DNA from 2 places in the Anaerobacillus sp. ABD4_527 genome. Region 1 is predicted to be linked to the other one. Evidence: riboswitches for the same ligand, from Rfam matches in the RefSeq annotation. Region 1 holds a riboswitch; the other holds the start of a gene.
What was found. A riboswitch is a leader RNA that binds a small molecule or an ion and turns the genes downstream of it on or off. The one in region 1 is predicted to bind FMN.
Positions count from the first base shown of each region.

Region 2: it holds a riboswitch for FMN, as region 1 does, so the genes downstream of both, ACXAHI_RS19385 (ECF transporter S component) here and ribD (bifunctional diaminohydroxyphosphoribosylaminopyrimidine deaminase/5-amino-6-(5-phosphoribosylamino)uracil reductase RibD) in region 1, are expected to answer to the same signal.

Region 1 is NZ_JBSWXZ010000001.1:886,564-891,284, forward strand. Features, by position in the region: gene ACXAHI_RS04680 (bifunctional 3,4-dihydroxy-2-butanone-4-phosphate synthase/GTP cyclohydrolase II) at 1-806, opposite strand, end outside; gene ribE (riboflavin synthase) at 828-1,478, opposite strand; gene ribD (bifunctional diaminohydroxyphosphoribosylaminopyrimidine deaminase/5-amino-6-(5-phosphoribosylamino)uracil reductase RibD) at 1,478-2,545, opposite strand; FMN riboswitch at 2,695-2,851, opposite strand; gene ACXAHI_RS04695 (peptidylprolyl isomerase) at 2,877-3,311, opposite strand; gene lysA (diaminopimelate decarboxylase) at 3,403-4,721, opposite strand, start outside.
Region 2 is NZ_JBSWXZ010000006.1:36,013-40,733, reverse strand. Features, by position in the region: gene spoIIP (stage II sporulation protein P) at 1-1,090, opposite strand, end outside; gene ACXAHI_RS19390 (c-type cytochrome) at 1,265-1,639, shown strand; FMN riboswitch at 1,811-1,946, shown strand; gene ACXAHI_RS19385 (ECF transporter S component) at 2,093-2,674, shown strand; gene ACXAHI_RS19380 (amidase family protein) at 2,794-4,254, shown strand; gene ACXAHI_RS19375 (peptide ABC transporter substrate-binding protein) at 4,294-4,721, opposite strand, start outside.

The DNA.
Region 1 (4,721 bases):
CCGCAATCGCATCGGAAAGAACCGAACACATCACCTGTTAAACATTCTGAATGAACCCTCACCAGCGTAGCTTCATCAGGAAGAATCTCGCCTTTTACAAGTGCTACATGTTCTTTTTGGTCAAGAATATTGGAGTAGCCGATCGCTCGGAATGAGCCGTATTCAGTAGGCATCTCTATTTCAACTTCCCGCTTAATAAGGTTGTCTTTTCGGTTTCGATAGTGAATAAGATCCTTAATTGTGATCATCTTCATATCATGTTCTTTTGATAGCTTAGCTAAATCAGGAACACGCGCCATTTCACCATTTTCTTTAATGATTTCGCATATCACCCCAGCAGGTTCTGATCCTGCTAATTTGGCAAGATCAATCGCCGCTTCCGTATGCCCTGCACGTCTTAATACCCCGCCGTCCTTTGCTACTAACGGGAAGATATGGCCTGGTCGATTAAAGTCTGATGGCTTTACGTGATCATCGATTAGAGCATTTATGGTTGCAGCTCTCTCTGAAGCAGAAATCCCAGTCGTAGTACTCACATGGTCAACACTTACTGTAAAAGCGGTACCGTGTGAATCTGTATTATGATCCACCATCGGATTAAGCTGCAGCTTCTTTGCTCTTTCTTCTGTTATAGGTGTACAAACAAGACCACGTCCAACCGTTATCATGAAATTAATCGTCTCAGGGGTAACCTTATCTGCTAAAGCGATAAAATCCCCTTCATTTTCACGGTCTTCATCATCACAAACGATTACGATTTTACCCTGCATTAAATCATAGATGGCTTCTTCTATCGTATGAAACATACTAACCCCTCCCTCTCACGTCTACTTAAAACCGTGATCTTCAAAAAAATCATGATTAAGCGTACTTTGCTCGTTTGAATTGTTACCTTTCTTTAAGTACTTGAGTATATATTTCCCAAGCATATCGCATTCGATGTTAACCGTGTCACCAACACGCTTACTGCCTAGCACTGTAGCATCTACCGTATGAGGTATAAGGGAGATGGTTAATGTATCTTCCGTTAGTTTAAACACAGTCAAGCTCGTCCCATCAACAGAGACTGAACCCTTCTCAACAAAATAGTCCATGAGATCGGCAGATAGTTTAATATCGAAGTACAACGCGTTATCTACTTGTTCAATCTTTGAGATTTCTCCTTTACCATCTACGTGACCCGAAACAAAGTGGCCACCAAATCTTCCGTTTGCGGCCATTGCACGCTCTAAGTTCACATTGTCATTTGGACGAAGCTCATTTAAGCCGGTTGCTCGGAACGTTTCAGGCATAACATCTACCGAAAAGAAGGAATTCGTAAAAGTTGTAACCGTTAAACATACCCCATTTATCGAAATGCTATCACCCAAATGAACATCTTCGAGAACTTTTGAAGCGCGTATGTCCATTACGATCGACTCTCCGGATTGGTTGACACTTTGTATTTTCCCGATTTCTTCAACGATGCCAGTGAACATTACTCCACCTCTTTTCGTTTTGATACGATCTTGATGTCGTCCCCAATTTGCTCGACGCTCTCAATGGAGAGTTCGACTGTTTCTTGCATAGCTGCAAATCCCATTCCTTCGAAGGAGGTAGGAGCATCTGTACCTCCGATTAACTTAGGAGCTACGTAAGTGATAACCTTTTGAAAAGCTCCTGCCTCTAGAAAACTACCGTTGATCGTTGGTCCACCTTCTACAAAAACAGAGGTGACCCCTCGATCACCTAGCATAAGCAATACATCATCAATTGAAATGGAATCACCTTCCACTGCAAGGACAGTTACATGCGAGGAGAACATTCTTTTTGTTTCTGTCTTAGCCTTTTCAGTCGTAATAATCCAAGTTTCTACAGTGTCATCTTGCAAAACAACAGCATCAGGAGGAAGTCTTAATGTCCGATCGAGAATTATCCTTATAGGACTTATGCCTTCACCATACCTTGTTGTAAGCGAGGGATCATCCTTCTCAACGGTTCCAACACCTACGAGTATCGCATCGTGTTGGTGACGTTCTGCATGAACATCTTGCCTCGCTTCGCTTCCAGTAATCCATTTGCTATCTCCTGTTTTAGTTGCTACTTTACCATCTAATGAAACTGCTGATTTTAGTGTCACATAAGGACGGTTCGTCTTTATGTAATGAAAGAACACGTCATTTAGAGAGTAAGCTTCCTCTTCAAGTAAGCCAACATAAACGGATATACCAGCTTCCTTCAACCGCTCAATCCCTCTTCCTCCTACGAGAGGATTTGGGTCTTGCATCGCTACATGCACCTCTGTGATACCAGCATCTATTAATGCATTCGCACACGGGGGAGTTTTCCCATGGTGACTACAAGGTTCTAACGTCACATAAGCAGTTGCTCCCTTAGCTTTGTCGCCTGCCATTCTAAGTGCGTAAACCTCAGCATGTGGCTCACCAGCTTTTAAATGGGCTCCCATTCCAACTATTCTTCCTTCACTGACGATCACAGCGCCAACAGCTGGATTTGGGGCTGTTTGACCCACTGTATTTCTCGCGAGTTCAATCGCCATCTTCATATAATCATTGTTATTCACATGTATCATCTCCTAACGAATCAATTGGGGTTAAGAGATAAAAAAAGCCTCCCTATTAGATAGGGAGGCTTTAAAAAGAGTATACCAAATAAGCCTTTTGAACGTACTTTTTCAAAAGGATCGGCAAACTTTTACTCCTTCTCCCATCCAGACTATACTGTCGGTCCTGGTCTTTCACCAGATCCACCGTTTACAAGACGCAAACGGGTCACGGACTTAGTTGATTACTCGATAGAGTGATCAAGCATTACCGCCGGTTGGGAATCTCACCCTACCCCGAAGGAAAGTTTTATTTAATTGTAAGTCTAGAAACTTACTCTTCCCAGACTTTAACTTCTTTCATCACATCGCCTTGTTTGATGCGTAGAACAGTATCCATGCCTTCTGTTACTTGACCGAATACAGTATGAACACCATCAAGGTGAGGCTGTGGTTCATGTACTAAGAAGAACTGACTTCCACCTGTGTTTTTACCAGCATGAGCCATAGAAAGGGATCCCGCTACATGTTTATGAGGATTACCTTCTGTTTCACAATCGATTGTATAGCCAGGGCCGCCCATTCCAGTTCCTGTTGGGTCTCCACCTTGTGCAACGAATCCAGGAATGACACGATGGAAGTTAACACCGTTATAAAAGCCTTCATTTGCTAGTTTTTCAAAGTTAGCCACAGTGTTTGGCGCTTCTTCTGGGAAGAATTCAATTTGAATTACTTCGCCATTTTCAAATGCGATTGAACCTTTTTTCATTAAAAATATCCTCCTGCGTAAACAATTTGCTTAAAAGCTCTTTCATTATAGCATAAGAGATTCATTTACCATATTAATTAACTTTAAGAAACTATTTTGATATAACCATTTTTTTTAACGGTCTGTCATATTGAATCAAATCTTCATATGATTCTCTTTCAACTACAAGGCTAGCTTCCCCGTCTTCAACAAAAACAACAGCTGGCTTTGGTAGTCGATTGTAATTATTCGCCATCGAATACCCATATGCTCCGGTTGAAAAGACAACCATCACATCCCCAGCAATCGCTCGCTGAAGCTGACAGTCCCAAATCAACATATCACCCGATTCGCAGCACTTTCCTGCGATCGAATACAGGTGATCTTTCGGTTCATTCATTCGATTTACGATCGATGCCTCATACTTTGCGTTATATAAAGCAGGACGAAGATTGTCACTCATTCCCCCATCAACAGCAAGGTAATTCCTAAGTTCAGGAACATTTTTATGAGAGCCAACGGTGTACAATGTAGACCCAGCTTCACCGACAAGAGAGCGACCAGGTTCTATCCAGATTTCTGGCATCGACATGTTGCTATGCTCAATTTGCTTTTTTACAGCATCCGTCATGGCATCGATGTAGTTCTGTGGAGAAATCGGTTGATCTTCGTGGTTGTATCGAATACCAAACCCGCCACCTAAATTCAGCACCTGAGGCTCATACCCAAACGTTTCATTCCAGCGATGGAGGTAACTATAGATCTTGTCGATCGCCATCACAAATCCGGTCGTTTCAAAAATTTGTGATCCGATATGGCAATGAAGACCAAGCAGGTGAATGTTACTCATTTTTAACGCTGTATCGATCGCTTGCTCTACTTGACCACTCTGTAAATCGAATCCAAACTTTGAATCTTCTTGACCCGTTAGAATATAGTCATGTGTGTGCGCTTCGATTCCAGGCGTTATTCTTAAGAGCACGTTCGTTGAAACTTCTTCTTCTGCTGCTAACTGTTCGAGTAACGAAAGCTCATAAAAGTTATCGACTACAAAACAACCAATCCCAGCTTTCAGAGCCATCCTAATTTCTCTTTCGCTTTTATTGTTACCATGAAAGTGAATCCGGTCTACTGGAAATCCTGCTTGTAAAGCCGTATATAATTCTCCTCCAGAGACAACATCAAGACTCAACCCTTCTTCTTCTGCAAGTTGAATCATCGCTATACAAGAGAATGCTTTACTCGCATACGCAACCTGATAGTTTAATTGCTTTTTCTCAAAAGCCTCTTTAAATGCTCTTGCTTTCTCTCGAATCAGTGCCACATCGTAGACGTACAATGCCGTGCCGTACGTTTTCGCTAGCTGAAATGTATCGACACCTCCGATTGTATAGTGACCGTTTTCTGAAATTTCTGCTGTACCAAATAAGT
Region 2 (4,721 bases), on a different contig from region 1:
CGAGATTGTTATCTACTCCTCCCATTTCGATCAGCATTGCGTTAGGAGAAATGTCCTGGTTATAAACACCATCTACACGCTGTCCTTTCTTTCCGATTACGCCTCTGCTTAGCCCAGGGTACTTTTCTTTGAGAGCATTATGGAGTTCTTTTGCCAGCTTAAGGTTCTTTTCATAGTTTGGATTCTCTTCACCGATGACAAAAACTGTTCTAGCATATTTTTCATTGTTGATGGTTACCGTTGTATCATCCTTCCGTAGAGCATCTCGATGGATATCAATAAACATATCAAAGTCTGAATTACTACTCATAGCCGATTGAACGATGGTCCTCGACACATCGTACGCTTTACCATGTTGCCAACCTTTTTCATTCAATAACGCACCAATATTCGACTCATCGACTACTGTACCGATCCCTCTGTTTTCCAGCGCTTCTCCTAGCATTTTTCCTACGAGAGTTATGTTTGTTTTCCCGTCGTTTGCAAGGTCTCCATTCTTATTGCCTTCGAGGCCTAGCAATGGTAAATATGACTCGTAGCTATGTGAATGATAAATGAATGCGACATCCTTACCGTTCGTCGTTTGAACGGGAGGTGTTACAGGTTTCTTCGGATCTTGGATTGTAAGTTTGTCAGATGGGACATCCCTTTCTATAAGCAGATCATTCAGCGGGGGGACTGACTCTACAGGTAAGTTAGCAAAGCTCGTCCCTTCTCCTGCCACGTGAATCTTCGCATCATACAGAGCAAAACCCGGAAGCTCACTACCAAGGAGACTTCGGATGTCACCTGGTTTGATGCTCGTGATGAACTGAAACGCAACAAGGGATAATGCTGGCGGTTCACTTCCTTCGGGCAGTACTTGCGTTAAATAATGATTTTCCGTTCCCATCGCATAAATGATCGCCTCATTTGAGAAGCTCGTTACCCAATCGTGCATCATCGATGAAGAAAATCGATATTTTGTTTCGGACGAAGAGATAAATCCTGCAACGATAAATAAGCTGATTAAGCTAATGATCATAAGGAATGAAAGTGTTCTAAGCATACTGTTACTAGGATTCTGAAAAAGTTTAGCATTTTGTTTCATACGCTCTCTCCCCCACCGTCTTCTTACTCTATGTCTATGAAATCACCAATTACATTAGAAGATTTTTTTACTAGCAATAGTAGAAACGTATATGTTTCAAAATAGATGCAAAATATATTTGATAATTGAATGTGCGAAAAGTATGATTAAGATAGGATAGGGGAGGTGAACAGAATGGGAAAATCATCGGCGTATATTGCTTCGACAATTTTGTTCCTAGCGATCGTTGTAGGCTTTACATACTGGCTAACAACAACGGAAGAACATGCCGGCTCTGAAGGCGGTCATGGTGAAAAAACGGAAGAGTCTGCTGGAAAAGATTCAGCAGGAGGAGAAGCAGAGAAAATCTACTCTCAGAACTGTGCTTCCTGTCACGGTGGAGACCTTGGTGGAGGAGCAGGTCCTGCACTTAATGCTGTAGGTGGCAAGTATTCTAAGGACGAAATCCTCGACATCATCAAGAATGGTAAAGGTGGCGGAATGCCAGCTGGTTTGATTCAAGGTGAAGAAGCTGAGATGGTTGCCGCATGGCTAGCCGAAAAAAAATAGTATTGTAATAAAAAGCTTTCTGTTTCTTCAACAGAGAGCTTTTTATTATTTCTAAACGATGCTGTATTCAACCTATTTTGAAAGCGCTATTATAGAATAGCTTGAATTCAAGATGTTTTTGTTGAGTTATCACCTCTCGCGGTGTATAATAAAGCTGTAAAACATTATACGAACTATCTTCGGGGCAGGGTGCAATTCCCGACCGGCGGTGAAGGAGCAATTTCCTTAAGCCCGCGAGCCTGTTTTTTGGGCAGGATCTGGTGAAAATCCAGAGCCGACAGTACAGTCTGGATGGGAGAAGATGGTGGAGTAGCAAGCTTTCTATTGAAAAAATAGACGATAAGCTTGCTTATTTCCCCATGCCGACTACCATGAGCCCCATACTCATGGTTTTTTTCGTGCATAGGGCCACATCTCCTTTTCGATGGTTCAAAATCAAAGGAGCAATGTCAAATGAAAACTGTATCGAAGACACAGCGCATGATTGTTGTCGCAATGTTCAGTAGTATCTCCTATCTATTGATGCTACTAGATTTTCCGCTTCCTGGATTTCCTGTTTTCCTTCAGATTGATTTCAGCGATATTCCAGCACTCTTTGTGGCGATCCTTTATGGACCTGCCGCAGGTATACTAGTTGAAGCCATAAAGAACCTTATTCATTACGGTATACAAGGAAGTTTCACTGGTGTCCCTGTAGGTCAACTCGCTAACTTTATCGCAGGTGTATTCTTTATCGTACCGACTTCCATTGTATTCAGGAAGTTTAATCAGACTCAGAAAGGACTTACGATTGGGCTTATTCTAGGTACTCTATTGATGTCAGCAATGATGGGATTGTTGAACTATCTCTTGATCCTACCGGCCTATACGTGGTTCATGGGGTTTGAGGCGATGTCTGACTCAGCTCGTCAAGCACTGGTTCTAAAAGGAATTACACCGTTTAACCTTATAAAAGGTTTCATTGTAGCGAGCATATTCATCGCATTCTTTATTAAGTTAAAACCCTGGTTTGCAAAACAAACGAGGCTTGCCTAATAAATTCGAGCGCGTATCCACACTGGATACGCGTTTTTATTTTGACCCTTTTTCCAATTGAAGGAAAACTACTTTCGTTTGTTGAATACGTAAAAAAAGTAGAAAAGGAGGCTCCTACTATGGTAACCATCGATTGGCTTGAAAAATCGACCATTTTAGATTTACAACAAGCGATGTTTGAAGGGACGACCACATCCTACGAGCTTGTTTGTTTTTACTTAGAACAAATCTCAACGTATAATCCCGAATTTAATGGAGTGTTAGAAGTGAATCCTGATGCCTTATTCATTGCAGAAGGTCTTGACCGGGAACGACATATACAGGGACCAAGAAGTCTCTTACACGGAATCCCTATCCTACTGAAAGATAACATCAATACAGGTGACAACATGCATACAAGTGCAGGTTCTTCTCTCCTTTCCGATTCATTCGGAAGAGATGATGCGTTTCTTGTTAAGAAACTCAGACGTGCGGGAGCGGTTATCATTGGGAAGACCAACATGACCGAGTGGGCAAACTTCATGAGTGACTCGATGCCGAATGGATATAGCTCTAGAGGCGGTCAAGTTTTAAATCCATATGGGCCAGGGTCCTTAGACGTTGGCGGTTCGAGCTCTGGCTCAGCGGCTGCAGTTGCATGCCATTTCGCAACTGCTTCTATCGGTACTGAAACGAATGGATCGATCCTTAACCCTGCAAGCTCAAACTCAACTGTTGGGATTAAACCAACTGTTGGATTGGTGAGTAGACAAGGAATTATTCCTATCTCATCATCTCAAGATACTGCAGGACCCATTACGAGAAACGTTACCGATGCTGCAATTCTATTAGGAATTTTAGCAGGACAAGATGAGAAAGATCCTTCTACTCTTAGTGCACCCTCACAAAGTGACTATACGCCATATCTTTTCAAACCTACCTTTGAAACCATCAAACTTGGCGTAATTAAGAATGGATACTATGACGAAATGCACCCTGAAGAACAAGAGCAGTTTGATTTTGCTATTACAGCATTACAAGAAGCAGGGTGTTCCGTCTCCGAATTTAAAGAGATCGTACCTGATCAAGAAAAACTTGAAAATGACTACAACGTGCTTCTATATGAATTTAAAGCAGGAATCGATGCATACCTTGCTAACGAAACAAGATCTGAAACCAAGCTCAACTTAAATACAATCGTAGACTACAATAATAAGAATGAACAGACAATGAAATATGGTCAGTCACTCTTACTCGAGGCAAACGAAACGAGTGGCACATTAACAGAACCGGATTATTTAAAAAGTAGACTTAACGATATTAAACAAGCAAAAGAAATGGGCCTAGATTCATTGTTTAATAACGAAGGTTTGGATGCGATCGTATTCGGCGGCAGCTATGGATCTACCCTCCCTGCAAAAGCAGGTTATCCATCCATCACTGTTCCAGGCGGGTTTACTTCAAACGGCAAACCGTTTGGGATTACCTTCACAGGACCATCTTTTAGTGAACCTCAACTTATTAAACTCGCTTACACATTTGAACAGCTTACAAAGCACCGTGAAGCACCAAAAACAATTACCAAACCTGTTAGCAACTAAAAAAAGAGTCGGGCAGCAGCCCGACTCTTCTTTCGTTTACTATTCGATTGTTACCCACTTAAGTGTAGAATCTGCACCAAATTTGTGGATATGGTAGTTCTTAACATGATCTTTCATCAAGATTGCACCACCACGCTGGTAAGTAGGAACAATTGCCGTATCTTCTTCGATAAGGATACGCTCAGCTTCCTGCATCATTTCCCAACGCTTCTGCTGATCCGTTTCAACTTTAGCATCTGAAACGAGCTTGTCATACTGTTCGCTAGAGTAATCCATACGGTTGTATGCTCCGTCAGTTTCAAACATGTAAACGTAAGTCATTGGATCTGGATAGTCTGGTCCCCAACCACCAGTTGAGATATCGAAGTCACCTGCATCTTCAAGATCAAGGAACTGCTTCCAAGGCTGTTTGTTGATTGTAATTGTAAGTCCATCTAACTTAGACTCAAACTGCTCTTTTGCGTATT